DNA from 4 places in the Micromonospora sp. NPDC023888 genome. Region 2 is predicted to be linked to each of the others. Evidence: riboswitches for the same ligand, from Rfam matches in the RefSeq annotation. Region 2 holds a riboswitch; each other region holds the start of a gene.

Region 1 (3,181 bases), on a different contig from region 2:
CGTGGGGACGTGCTTCCGGTCGCGCTCACCTGTCCGCTGTGGTGGGTGGCGCGCTGGGCGACCCGGGTGCTGACCAGCCTCGCCGTCGTCGCGGCCCTGGCGCTCGGCGCCGGCCCGGCCTCGGCCGCCGTGTCACCGTCGCAGCCGACCTTCGCGCCGACCCCGACCGTCGCCCCGAGCGTGGGTGCCGCGCCGAGTGCGGGTGCCGCCGAGGAGGCTCTCCCGGCCTGGTCGGTCGACGCGCCACCGGCGCTCCCCGGTGACCAGGGCGTCATCGCGACAGGCGCGCTGCCGGTCCGCGCGGCCGGACCCGACCGGCTGCCCCTCGTCGACAGCCCCCGCAGCCGGGCACCCCGAGGTCCACCCGGGCGCTGAGCCACCGGGACAAGCGTCCCGTCGCCGCGCTCCGTCGACCCACCAGCTCCGCACCCCGCCGACCCGTGGCCCGCCGTGGCCGGGTGGCCGGCGGGGCTCCCCATCGCTCTGCTTCCTCCGCGAGGTGCCGACCATGGAGACTGCCGTCTTCTACCAGTTCGTAACCGAGGTACCGCAGGCCGCTGCCATCTGGTCGGCCCTGCTCCTGCTGGCGCTCGGCATGCTCGCCGTGCTTGTCGCCCGGCCCGAACGGGACCGGCCCACCGACGACCCGTCCCCGGCCGCACCGACCGCGCGGGAGGTGGCCGCGGCCGAGATCGTCGACAGGCGCCGGTACGCCGAGGAGGTGGCCGTCGCCGCGGCCGGCGCGGCCCGGACGGCCCGGCGGCGACGCGATGCCTGGCTGGCCAGTCAGGAAGCGGCCGAACGCGCCTGGGCGCGGTACGACGAGGCGGACACCGCGGCGCGCCGCTTCGCGGGGGCCGGGGCGCTGCCCACCCCCGACACTCCTCGCACCCCCGCTGAATACGCCGCCCGGGAGCGCTACCTGCACCGCGCGGCGACGGCGGCGTACTGGCGGGGCGACCTGAGCATGGCGCAGCTCAGCGACGTGTTCGGGCACCGGCACGGCTGGGATCCCCGGCGGCACCCGGTCGAGCAGGAAGCGCTGCTCAGCCGGTCGATCCGGGACGCGAGACGGGCCGACCACCAGGCCGCCGCCACCGCGGAGCGGGCCGCCTGGCGGGCTGCGGAACTGGCCGCCGAGTCGGCGCGTGCCCTTGCCGAGGAGGCGTGGGCGGCAGCGGCCCGGCTGCGGCCGACCCCCGCGCCCGCCCGCCGACTGGTGCGCGGGGCGGCCCGTCCCGCCGTCGTGGCACGCTGGCGCCCGGCCCGGGCGGGTTGAGCCCGATCCGTTATGTGAGCCCGGTCACGGGATTCCGAATTCGGGCGCGCGGCACGTTCGGCGCTATTTTTCCCGGAATTGTGACCGCGATATCGGCGAGCTGTCCGGTTGTCGCCCATAGGCGTCACCGTAACCGCTTGTCCCATCGAGTCACATCATCGGCAAGACGCGCAGAAATTGCCGCGCCGATTCGGGTTTACGCAGGTGAACCTGGCTTGGCAGGGTGTGAACGGGCCAGTAGTGTCGTCCCGTCCGGTGCGGTAACCGATCGCAAGAGGCGACGCCGCGCCGACCCGCTCAATCGTGATGAACGAACCGGGGACCCATCAGTAAGTCCGGGGTGAATCCGCGAGCCACGGCCCGCGGTAGGGCGATCTTCCCGCCCGAATCCGTCAGCTAACCCGGTAGGCGGTGTCGGAAGGAGTTCCATCCTCGTGCAGCACCTCTCCACCCCTCGGCTGTTCCCTCGCCTCCACGGCGCAGCGGTGCCCCCGCTCATCCGTCACGTGACGGTGAGCTGACCCCCCGGGTCATCGCCTAACCGCCCGGCCACGCCGGGCGTTCCCCTGAGCGGTTCACCATCCGCGGACCATCGTCCGCGCGCTGACGGCTGCCCGGATACCGGTCCGGCCCCGGTGTGCCGCTCTCCCCCCGATCCGTGGAGGACCCCGTGAAGCACACCCTTCAGCGCCAGCTCCGCCGCATCACGAGCGAGCGCCCGTACCAGATCGTCGCCGCCTCCGCCGCGGCCCTCGTGATCGCCGCCACCACCGGCACCCTGCTCGCCACCACCGACGACGCGCCGGCCGGCCAGCGCACCGCGACCACTGTCGCCGAGATGCGCAGCGGCGTCGCCGCCTCCCGTGGCGAGGCGCGCGACGCCTCCCCGTCGGCCAGCGCCGCGGCGGCCAGCGCCGCCCCGGCCACCAGCGCCGCCTCGCCCGCCGCCAAGGCCAGCAGCAACCCGGACCTGACCCGCAGGCCGGAGCGGCCGAAGCCGCCCGCGACCAAGGTGCTCGACTACGAGTACGAGGCGCAGAACACCTACTACAACTGCGGTCCGGCGGCCACCCGCAACGCACTGAGCGCCACCGGGATCGACCGCACCCAGGAGGAGCTCGGCGCCGAGCTGGGCACCACCGAGATGGGCACCAACTCGGCCGAGGACACCACCCGGGTGCTCAACGCCGAGGTGAAGGGCTCCCCGTACCGGACCCGGATGTTCGCCGGCGCGCCCAGCCCGGCGCAGATGGACCGCCTCCAGGCCGACGTGGTCAAGGCCATCACCGACGGCCGTGGCGTGGTCGCCAACGTCGTCGGGGACGCCACCGACACCGACGGCGGCTGGCACTCCTACGGCGGCGGGCACTACATCGCCGTCGTGGGTTACAAGGACAACGGCCGCACGGTGCGCATCGCCGACTCGGCGAACCCGGCCGACCCGTCGTACTGGATCACCACCATCGACCTGGCCAACTGGATCGCCAGCCGGGGCTACTCCGCCTGACCCAGGCACGCATACCGCCACGGGCGCCGTCCCTCACGAGGGGTCGGCGCCCGCGGCGTCTCTCCCGCCGATCCCGGGGTACGCCCCCGTCGACGACTCTCGTACCTGACCGTGAACCGTGGGAGACTGCGGCCGTGGTGGATGAATCGGGTGGTCACGCCGGTCGACGGCCGGTCCTGCTGCTGTTGCACGGGATGGGGGCGACCGGCGACGTGTGGTTGCCCTGGGCGCCCCACCTGGAACAACACTGGCCCGGGCGGTGGCTGGCGCCGGACCTGGCCGGTCACGGCTGGGCGCCGCCGCTGCCGTCGTACTCCTTCGCCGGCTTCGCCCAGCGGATCGCGCAGGCCCTCGCCCCCGACGACCGGCTCGTCGTGCTCGGGCACTCGCTGGGT
Region 2 (3,181 bases):
CCGCCGCTCCGACGACCGGCTGGGGCACTGTCTACTCGCGTACCGGGGACTGGTTTCCGTTGTTGTCCGTGGCCCTGTTGGTCGTCGCTGTCGGTGGCCTGTGGCGGCGGCCCGCTACCAGCGGTCCCAGTGGGCGAACGAGTCCGCGTCGGCCCGCGGACCGGGCTTGAAGTCGGTGGCGAAGTCCATCCGGCTGAAGGCTGGCCCGGTGCCGCCCGACGCCGGTGGCGGGGCCATCAGGCCGAGTCGCCACAGCCGGGCGACGGCGGCCCGGGTCTGCGGGTCCTCGACGAAGATGAAGTCCCACCGTTGCCTGTTGCGGCCGCTGGGTGCCTGGAGCGCGATGCGTAGGCAGTCCTCGATCACGTCACGGGGGACCGGGCGTACCAGGTCGAGACGCTGGACGCGGAGTTCGGTCGCGTCCTCGACGACTTCCTGGCCCGTGGCGGCAGCCTGCTCGCCATGCACAGCGCGACGATCGCGTTTCCCCAGCTCGCGACCTGGCGGTCCACGATCGGCGCCGCCTGGGGCCACGGCCGGACCTTCCACCCGCCGATCGGGTCGAGCCTCATCCGACGCACCGACGTCGAGCATCCGATCACTACCGGTCTGGTGGACTTCGAGGTGCACGACGAGCGCTACACCGACCTGGAGCTGCTCGACGGCGTCGACGTCGAGACCCTCTACGTCCACGACGAGGGCGGCGCGACCCACCCGCTGGTCTGGGCGCGCACGGTCGGGAGCAGCCGGATCGTCTACAACGCACTCGGTCACGACGCCCGGTCGTACGAGTCGCCGGGGCACGTGGAGCTGCTGCGGCGCATCGTGCTCTGGCTCCGTCACGGCGTCTGATCCGCAACGGTCCACCGTGGTCACTGCACACTGTCCACCCGTCCGCAACCGCTGCGGGTGACGCCCCGCGTGGCCCGGTGAAGAACTTCACACGGGTTGGGCGATCGTCACCGGCCGTGCCTAACGTCGGTCGGGTTCGCCACTGCGGACACCACGGCCGGCAACGCCAAATCCTGCCCCCGGTCGTCGGAACCCAGTCACCCGGGCAGGAGCGGGGGACCCAACGTTCCTCGGTGCACGTCACCTCGGGGTGAAGCCGCCACCGTGCGGCCGGGCTCCTCGGCCCGAACCCGACAGCTCACCTCGCCGGCGTGGAGGAAGTTCACATGACGTCTGTCTACACGCCCCGTCATCGACGGGTCACCACCCGCCGTCTCGCCGTCGGCACCCTGGCCGTCGGTGCGGTCACCGGTGCGGTCGCCCTCTTCGGCCCGGCCGCCCCCGCGCAGGCTTCGGTCAACTGGGACGCGGTCGCCCAGTGCGAGTCCGGCGGCAACTGGAAGATCAACACCGGCAACGGCTACTACGGCGGCCTGCAGTTCTCCCAGAGCACGTGGGCCGGCTACGGCGGCAAGAAGTACGCCGCCCGCGCCGACCTGGCCAGCCGCGGCGAGCAGATCGCCATCGCCGAGAAGGTGCTCGACGGGCAGGGCATCGGCGCGTGGCCGACCTGCGGCAAGAAGGGCGGCTCCACCACGAAGCCGTCGACGAAGTCCACCGCGAAGCCGTCGACGAAGTCCACGCAGAAGACCACCGCAAAGCCCACCGAGCAGCAGGAGCGGCCGTCGCGGCGGGAACAGCCGGCGACCCGCAACCACGAGCGCACCGCGCCGACCACGGGCGGCCAGACGTACCTGGTCCAGCCGGGCGACACCCTGTCGGAGATCGCTGACGGCCACCGGGTGACCGGCGGTTGGCAGGCGCTGTACGAGCACAACCGGCAGCTGATCGGGGCCGACCCGGGGCTGATCTTCCCGGGTCAGCGGCTCAGCCTCTGACGGATGACGACACGCGAACGCTCGGCCGGGTCACCGGCCGAGCGTTCGTGCGTGTGGTGCGGATCAGCCCGAGCGTTCGTACCCCACGGGACGCCGTCACGCCGCGGAGGCGGCCGCCTTCGACCCTCGCTGCGACGCGACCGGGCCGGCGTTCCAGCCCCAGCGGGGGGCCGGTGCGGTGCTCTCCCGGGGCCAGCCCTCGTCGCTGTGGCCCTCGTCGATGGTCATCTCGACCGACTCGGGGGTGCTGCGGGCCAGTCGGATCGACTGCTCGGCGCCGTTGCGGGCCGCGCACGGCCAGGACTGCCCGGCGCACTGGAGGTTGCGGCAGTGGCCCTCGTCGTCCGGCTCGTGGGCGCTGAGCACGTCGATCGCGAGCTGCCACAGCAGCGGGTCGGTCACGTCGTGCGGGCGTTCGGCGTTGCGGCTCGGTCGGTGGCTGGTGTCGTCGGACATCGTGGGTCCCCCCTTGTCAGGCTGTACCCCACAAGGGTCACCCGTCAGCCGTGGGTTAAACCGCCGACCTGCTGTGATGTGTCTCCGGTCGCAGCGGTCGCCGGGACGCCGCACGCAGATCGGTCAATCCGGCAGCAGCGGCATCTCCACACCCGGGTCCCGGCCGAGCAGCACCGCTCGGGTGAGCGCCGCCGATCCGAACCGGTCACGGACCGCGTCCACCGCGGCATCCAGCTCCGCACCCGGGTCGCGGTGGAACGGCAGCTCCGGCTGCACCGGATTGTCGTCCAGATTGCCCACCGAGACGCCGACCAATGTCACCCCACGGCGATCGATCTCGGTCAGTTCGGCCCGTAGCAGCGCCCGCGCGGCGGCGAGCAGCGGCACCGTGTCGGCGGTCGCCTTGCCCACGGTGTGCGAGCGGGTCGCCCGGGTGTAGTCGCCGAAACGTAGTCGCAGCATCACCGTGCGCCCGGCCCGCCCGGCCGCCCGCATCCGCCGGGAGACCCGATCGACCAGGCCGGCGAGGATGGCGTCCAGCTCCGCCGGGGCATGCGGGGTACGGCTCAGCGCGTGCTGCGCGCCCATCGAACCGCGACGGCGGCCGACCTGCACCGAGCGGGGGTCGTGGTTGTGCGCCAACGCGTGCAGGTGCCGTCCGGCGCCCGACCCGAGCAGCGACACCAACGCGGCCTCGCCCAGCCGGGCCACCTCGCCGACGGTACGGATCCGGTGCTCCCGCAACTTCCCCGACGTGACCGGGCCGACGCCCCACAGCCGCTCGACGGGCAGCGGGTGCAGGAACGCCAACTCGGCGTCCGGTGCGACCACCAGCAGCCCGTCCGGCTTCGCCACCCCACTGGCCACCTTCGCCA
Region 3 (3,181 bases), on a different contig from region 2:
CGCTCCGTCCGCCCCGCCCCGGGTGCGACGGATCCTCGTCATGACGGTGGTGCCCCTCTTCGTCGCCACCGTGCTCGCCGCGGCGCTGCTCTGGCCGCGCGGAGGAGCACCGCGGACCGACGGCGGAGCGGACGTGCCCCGCTACGCCGGCACGGTGACCCGGGTGGTGACCGAGCCATGCCCGCCGGTGCCGTCGAGCCCCGAGGGCACACCCCGGGTCGGCGCCGGGCCGTGCGGCACCGTCGACGTCCGGGTGGACGACGGACCCGCCGCCGGCCAGCAGGTGCAGACACCGGTGCCCGACGGCCCGGGCGCGCCACGGGTCGACGTCGGCGACGAGGTCATCCTGGTCGAGCTGACCGACCCGACCGATCCCGCCCTCAGCAACTGGAACATCGCCGAGCACCAGCGCGGCACCCCGATGGTGTGGCTGGCGGTGATCTTCGCCGCCGCGATCGTCGCGTTCGGCCGCTGGCGAGGTCTGGCCGCGCTCGCCGGGTTGGCGGCCAGCTTCGCCATCCTGCTCACCTTCGTGCTGCCGGGCATCGGCGCCGGCAGATCACCGCTCCTGGTGGCGGTGGTCGGCGCCGCCCTGATCATGTTCGTGGTGCTCTACCTGACCCACGGCGTCACAGCGCAGACCTCGGTCGCGGTGCTCGGCACCCTGGGCAGCCTGGTGCTGACCGGCGTGCTCGCCACCATCGCCACGGCGGCGACCCACCTCACCGGCTTCGGCAGCGAGGACGCGACGACACTGTCGATGTTCCAGGGCGACGTGGACCTGCACGGCCTGCTGCTCGCCGGGATCATCATCGGTTCGCTCGGGGTGCTCGACGACGTGACGGTCACCCAGGCGGCCACCGTCACCGAGCTGGCGAACGCCAATGCCGGGCTGACCCGTATGCAGCTCTACCGTGCGGCGACCCGCGTCGGCCGCGCGCACATCGCCTCCACCGTCAACACCATCGTGCTGGCGTACGCGGGCGCGTCGCTGCCCCTGTTGCTCCTGCTCACCGCCGACTCGCGGCCGATCGGGCAGATCCTCACCAGCGAGTTCCTCGCGCAGGAGATCGTCCGCAGCGCGGTCGCCACGCTCGGGCTGATCGCCGCCGTGCCACTGACCACCGGGCTGGCCGCGATCGTGACCGCGGCCGGGCGCGCCGAAACCACGCCGCCCGTCGACGCCGCCCGGCCGCGCCCCCGGGCGGACCGGGCGGAGGCGCTGGCCGCCCTCAACGCGCCGCGAACGAGGCGACCCGACGAGCCGGACCAGACGCGGGCCCGGCCCCCATCCACCGCCACCGACGGGTGGCCGGAGTCGAACAGGAGCACGGATACGGCATGGTGACACTCCTCAGCGTGACCAGATCGGGTCTTCCCCCTGAGAACCGCGTCACTGGTCACACAACGCTATGGCGAAATGACACTTTTGGTCGGCATCCAGGCGTAGCTCACCCAGTCGACTCTCGGGTAACCTCGCTGCCGGTTACCGATGAAGGCGCGAAGCGGCGCCTGCGGTGCCACCGCCCAATCGCCAACCGGCGAGCCGGGGACCCAGGTGTGTGGGGTGAATCCGCGTCAGCGGTAGGGGCCACTTCCGCCCCGAACCCGTCAGCTAACCCGGTCGGCGGTCGAGGGAAGGGAACATTGTGACGGCACCCCTACGCCGCTGGTTGACACCCGTGGTGGCCGTGATCGCCGCACTGACCGTGCTCGCCGGGCCCCTCCCGGCCCACGCCGCCCCGACGACCCCCACACCGTCCGGGCACGAGGAGGACGACGAGCCCAAGCTGCTCAACGACGTCATCGAGCAGGTGAACCGCGACTACTCCGCCGCCAAGTCCAAACTGGACAAGTCCAAGAAGCGGCAACTGGAGTTGGCGATCGAGGTGGACCGGGCCAAGGCCGACCTGGACGCGCTGGCGCCCCAGGTCGGGCAGATCGCCGCCCAGTCGTACCGCACCGGTCGGATCGGCGCACTCGCGATGCTGCTCGAAAGCGACGCCCCGGACACGTTCGTCCAGCGCGCCGCGATGCTCGACGAGATCAACATGGTGAACGAGAACAAGCTCGCTGAGGTCAACACGGTGAAGGCCCGTGCCGAGCAGGCCAAGCTGGCCCTCGACACCGAGGTCCGGGAGCAGCAGAAGCAGACCGCCGTGATGGCCAAGCGCAAGAGCGAGGCCGACAAGGCGCTCGCCCTGGTTGGCGGCAAGGGCTTCACCGGCGGTCTGGTGGACGCCACCTCGCCGGTCGCCCGGATCGGGCCGGGCCGCACCGCCGACGGTGACTGGAAGGCGCAGTCCTGTAGCGAGGATGACCCCACCACGTCCGGCTGCGTCACGCCGCGCACGCTGCACGCGTACAAGGAGGTCAAGCGGGCCGGCTTCAACCGGTTCGTCGGCTGTCACCGCAACGGCGGGCCGTACGAGCACCCGAAGGGCCGCGCCTGCGACTGGTCGCTACAGAAGAGCGGCTTCTCACCGTGGCACAACGAGGACACCCGGACGTACGGCAACAACGTCGCCGCGTTCCTCATCCGCAACGCCGACCGGCTCGGCATCTACTACGTGATCTGGAACCGGCAGATCTGGTTCCCGGCGACCGGCTGGAAGTCGTACAGCGGGCCGTCGAACCACACCGACCACGTGCACATGTCGATGCTCTGACCCGCAGCATCCTCCGTCGAGGGCCGTTCCGCGTCGCGCGGAGCGGCCCTCGACGCGTCAGGCGGCCGCGACCGGGTCGGCCGAGCCGGTCGGCACGTCGAGCGCCGCGAAGCCGGCCGGCACGGCGGCCACCGGGCGCACCGCTCCGGCGGCCAGCCGGTACGACACACCCACCACCGCGCACCGCCCCTGCGCCACCTCGTCGGCAAGCACCGGCGACTCCCGGAGCAGCGTCTCAACGGTCTGCGCGATGTGGATGTCGACGATGCCGTCGATGTCGTCCACACCCTCGGTCTCGGCCCGGCGCAGACTGGGCAGCACGGCGTCGACCACCGCACCCAGGTGCCCGGGAGGCTGGGTGCCGGTCGCGGAGGACTCCCGCGCCGCCTGCACCGCCCCGCACGAGTCGTGGCCGAGCACCACCACCAGCGGGGTGCCGAGGATGGTCACCGCGTACTCCACACTGCCGAGCACCTCCGGACCGGTGGTGTGCCCGGCCGTGCGGACCACGA
Region 4 (3,181 bases), on a different contig from region 2:
GAGGTCCGGTACATCGCCTCGGTGTACCAGGTGCCCTGCGCCGCGAAGCCCTCGTGCTCCAGCCCGACCGCCTTGGCGTTGACGTACCAGTTGCCGGCGTGCCAGGCGACATCCTTGGTCTTGACGTGCTGGGCGACGTGCCCGTCCACGGAGCGCAGCGTGTAGTGCCAGCTCACGTAGGTCGGGTCCTGGACGAGTTGCAGGGTGGTGGCCCAGCTTCCCTCGGTGTCGTGGATGACGATGTACTCGATCTTCTGCCGGGCGGGCCGGTCGGACAGGTCGTGGTTGCCGTAGTCCCCGTCGCCGAACGCCGCGTAGGGCGCCGGGATCCACTCGCAGGAGATGGTCCGGGGGCATTCCAGCCCGTCCGGGCGGGCGAGCCGGCGCAGACCCAGTCGGTCCAGCCAGGAGCGCTCCGGACGGATCGCGCGGGCCGGCAGCGTGATCCGCTGGCCGTCGTCGGTCACCCGCGACTCGCCGGCGCCGATGGTGGTGAAGACCTCGTCGGCGAAGGCCGCCGCGGCGTCGGCGCTGTCCGCGCCGGCGTAGCGGGCCACCGCGCCGTACCAGGTGGCGGGGTCGGTGCCGGCACCGACCGGCGCGCCCAACTCCCGCTGGTACGAGGCCAGCAGCGCCGCCCCGCCCCGGATGTTGACGGTGGGGTCGGTGCGCAGCGCGTCGGGGGCCGCGCCGGTCAGGGCGGCGGCGGCATCCACGGTCTGCAACGCGGCGGCGGGTGGCGCCGGATCCTCGGCCGGCCGGGGGGCGGGTGCCAGCGCGGTACGGGAGTCGTCGCCGCGCGGGTCCTCGGTGCCGGTGTCGTGGTGGCCGCCCACGGGCAGCGCGGCCACGTGTCGGGCGTCGGTCAGGTGCATGGGGCCGTAACCGCCGCTGGTGCTGGGTGTGCCGGCGTTGCTGTCCCAGCGGGACTCCAGGTAGGACACGCCGAGCAGCACGTCGGTCGGTACGCCGTACTCGGCCGCCGCGGCGGCGTACTGCTGCTGACGGTCGGCGGTGGGCGCGGCGGCGTTGGCGGGTGGTGGGACCGCGGTCGCGGCGGCGACCACGGCGGCGGCGAGCAGTGCACGCCGGCCGGCGAGCAGGGTTGGATGGTGCATCGAACCCCCTAGATTTCGCGGGTGAAGATGAGGCCACCTTCGCGCCGGCCGGGAGTCCGCGTCAATACCTTTCCATGTATCGACTCGTCGGGAAAGAAATCTTCACGTACGGTCGGTGACCCTCTCCGATCGGTACGGAGTGTCACGGCCGCACGGGTTGCGGAGTGGTAACAAGCGTCTCTACTCTGGTCATTCGTCGGCCCGATAGCAGCTCCGTCCAGCCCGGGCGGTAACGGACCGACACCGCCGAGTCGTTTCCGAACGAACCGGGGACCCATGTCTCCCGGGGTGAATCCGCAACCACTGCGGTAGGGCGCCGACTTCCCGCCCGAACCCGTCAGCTAACCCGGTAGGCGGTCAGGAAGAAGGAGTACGGAACCCCGGTGGCACTCCATGCCCCGCGGCCGTCGTCCGAGCGGTCGGCAGCAGCCGGCCCCACGTCGATCGCGCCGCGCCCACGCTGGTCCCGCTTCACCACCGCGCTCGCCGCACTGGCCGGCGTCGCCGTCGTCCTGACCGGCAGCGCCACGGCGGCCCACGCCGACCCGTCCGTCGCCGAGATCGAACGCCAGATCGACGCCGACTGGAACAAACTCGAACCGGTCATCGAACAGCACAACGCCACCCGGATCGACCTCGCCAACAAGCGCAAGCAGGCCCAGGCGCTGGCCGCCCGGATCGCCCCGCTTGAGCGTCAGGTCGACGTCGCGATGGACAAGGTGAGTGCCCTGGCCGTGCGCGCCTACAAGGGCGAGAACGTGCTCACCGTCAACGCGGTGCTGGGTAGCCAGTCACCGAGCGAGGTGGTCGGCCAGCTCGAAATGCTCGACCGCTTCGCGCACAACCAGCAGCAGGACGTCCGCGAGGTGGCCGACCTGCGCGACGAGTTGGCCAGGCAGAAGGCGCCGCTCGACGAGATGGTGACCCAGCTCACCCGTACCGAGGCCCAGTTGGCGGCGAAGAAGAAGCAGATCAACGACGAGATCGACAAGCTGCAGAAGCTGCGCCTCAAGGTCTACGGCAGCGGCGGCGGCGGTCCGTTGCGCCCGGCGCCCTGCCCCGGCAGCTACCCCGGCGGCGCCGCCGGCACGGCCGTCAAGTTCGCCTGCGCGCAGATCGGCAAGCCCTACGTCTGGGGCGCCGAGGGCCCGAACTCGTACGACTGCTCCGGGTTGATGCTCGCCGCCTGGGCGAAGGCCGGGGTGTCACTGCCGCACAACGCCGCCGCGCAGAGCCGCGTCACCAAGAACGTCAGCAAGGCCGACCTGCGCCCCGGCGACCTGGTCTTCTACTACAGCGACATCCACCACGTCGGCATGTACGTCGGCGGCGGCTGGGTGGTGCACGCCTCGCAGGCCGGTCAACCGATCAAGATGAAGAAGGTCGACGACGGTCCGATCCACAGCTACGGCCGTCCCGGCTGATCGAGGGTGCCGACCGAAGGGCCCGTCGCGATTCGTCGCGGCGGGCCCTCGTCGTCACCTGTTCAGCGGGTGGGCCAGGTGCGCCAGTGCTGCCACGCGCGGCTCGGTGTCGGCCCGCGCTGCCCCTGGTAGCGCGAGCCGTAGACCGCCGAGCCGTACGGGTGCTCGGCCGGCGAGGAGAGCCGGAAGATGCAGAGCTGCCCGATCTTCATGCCCGGCCAGAGGGTGATGGGCAGGTTCGCCACGTTCGAGAGTTCAAGCGTGACGTGACCGGAGAAGCCGGGGTCGATGAAGCCGGCGGTGGAGTGCGTGAGCAGCCCGAGCCGCCCGAGTGAGCTCTTGCCCTCCAGTCGGCCGGCGAGCTGGTCGCCAAGTGAGATGACCTCAAGCGTCGAGGCGAGCACGAACTCCCCGGGGTGCAGCACGAACGGCTCCCCGTCGGGCACCTCGACCGCCGACGTCAGGTCGTCCTGCTGCATCGCCGGGTCGATGTGGGTGTAGAGGTGGTTGTTGAAGACCCGGAACAGCCGGTCCAGCCGCACGTCGATGCTGGAGGGTTGGACCAGGGTGGGCTCGAACGGCTCCAGGCCCAGCGTGCCGGCCTTGATCTCGGAGACCAGGTCGCGGTCGGAGAGCAGC

Evidence for each region. A riboswitch is a leader RNA that binds a small molecule or an ion and turns the genes downstream of it on or off. The one in region 2 is predicted to bind cyclic di-AMP.
Region 1: another riboswitch for cyclic di-AMP. It lies ahead of AB0F61_RS03900 (C39 family peptidase); the one in region 2 lies ahead of AB0F61_RS24400 (transglycosylase family protein).
Region 3: another riboswitch for cyclic di-AMP. It lies ahead of AB0F61_RS24055 (hypothetical protein); the one in region 2 lies ahead of AB0F61_RS24400 (transglycosylase family protein).
Region 4: another riboswitch for cyclic di-AMP. It lies ahead of AB0F61_RS15265 (NlpC/P60 family protein); the one in region 2 lies ahead of AB0F61_RS24400 (transglycosylase family protein).

What each region holds. Positions count from the first base shown of each region.
Region 1 is NZ_JBEZZW010000003.1:189,857-193,037, reverse strand. Features, by position in the region: gene AB0F61_RS03910 (hypothetical protein) at 10-375, shown strand; gene AB0F61_RS03905 (hypothetical protein) at 509-1,279, shown strand; cyclic di-AMP (ydaO/yuaA leader) riboswitch at 1,564-1,705, shown strand; gene AB0F61_RS03900 (C39 family peptidase) at 1,938-2,786, shown strand; gene AB0F61_RS03895 (alpha/beta fold hydrolase) at 2,921-3,181, shown strand, end outside.
Region 2 is NZ_JBEZZW010000030.1:44,652-47,832, forward strand. Features, by position in the region: gene AB0F61_RS24385 (nitrilase-related carbon-nitrogen hydrolase) at 1-170, shown strand, start outside; gene AB0F61_RS24390 (nitroreductase family protein) at 115-468, opposite strand; gene AB0F61_RS24395 (ThuA domain-containing protein) at 454-852, shown strand; cyclic di-AMP (ydaO/yuaA leader) riboswitch at 1,007-1,178, shown strand; gene AB0F61_RS24400 (transglycosylase family protein) at 1,179-1,850, shown strand; gene AB0F61_RS24405 (hypothetical protein) at 1,947-2,306, opposite strand; gene dinB (DNA polymerase IV) at 2,430-3,181, opposite strand, start outside.
Region 3 is NZ_JBEZZW010000029.1:66,840-70,020, reverse strand. Features, by position in the region: gene AB0F61_RS24060 (YibE/F family protein) at 1-1,348, shown strand, start outside; cyclic di-AMP (ydaO/yuaA leader) riboswitch at 1,515-1,645, shown strand; gene AB0F61_RS24055 (hypothetical protein) at 1,650-2,669, shown strand; gene AB0F61_RS24050 (carbonic anhydrase) at 2,727-3,181, opposite strand, start outside.
Region 4 is NZ_JBEZZW010000014.1:76,293-79,473, reverse strand. Features, by position in the region: gene AB0F61_RS15270 (N-acetylmuramoyl-L-alanine amidase) at 1-1,118, opposite strand, end outside; cyclic di-AMP (ydaO/yuaA leader) riboswitch at 1,353-1,488, shown strand; gene AB0F61_RS15265 (NlpC/P60 family protein) at 1,502-2,542, shown strand; gene dcd (dCTP deaminase) at 2,605-3,181, opposite strand, start outside.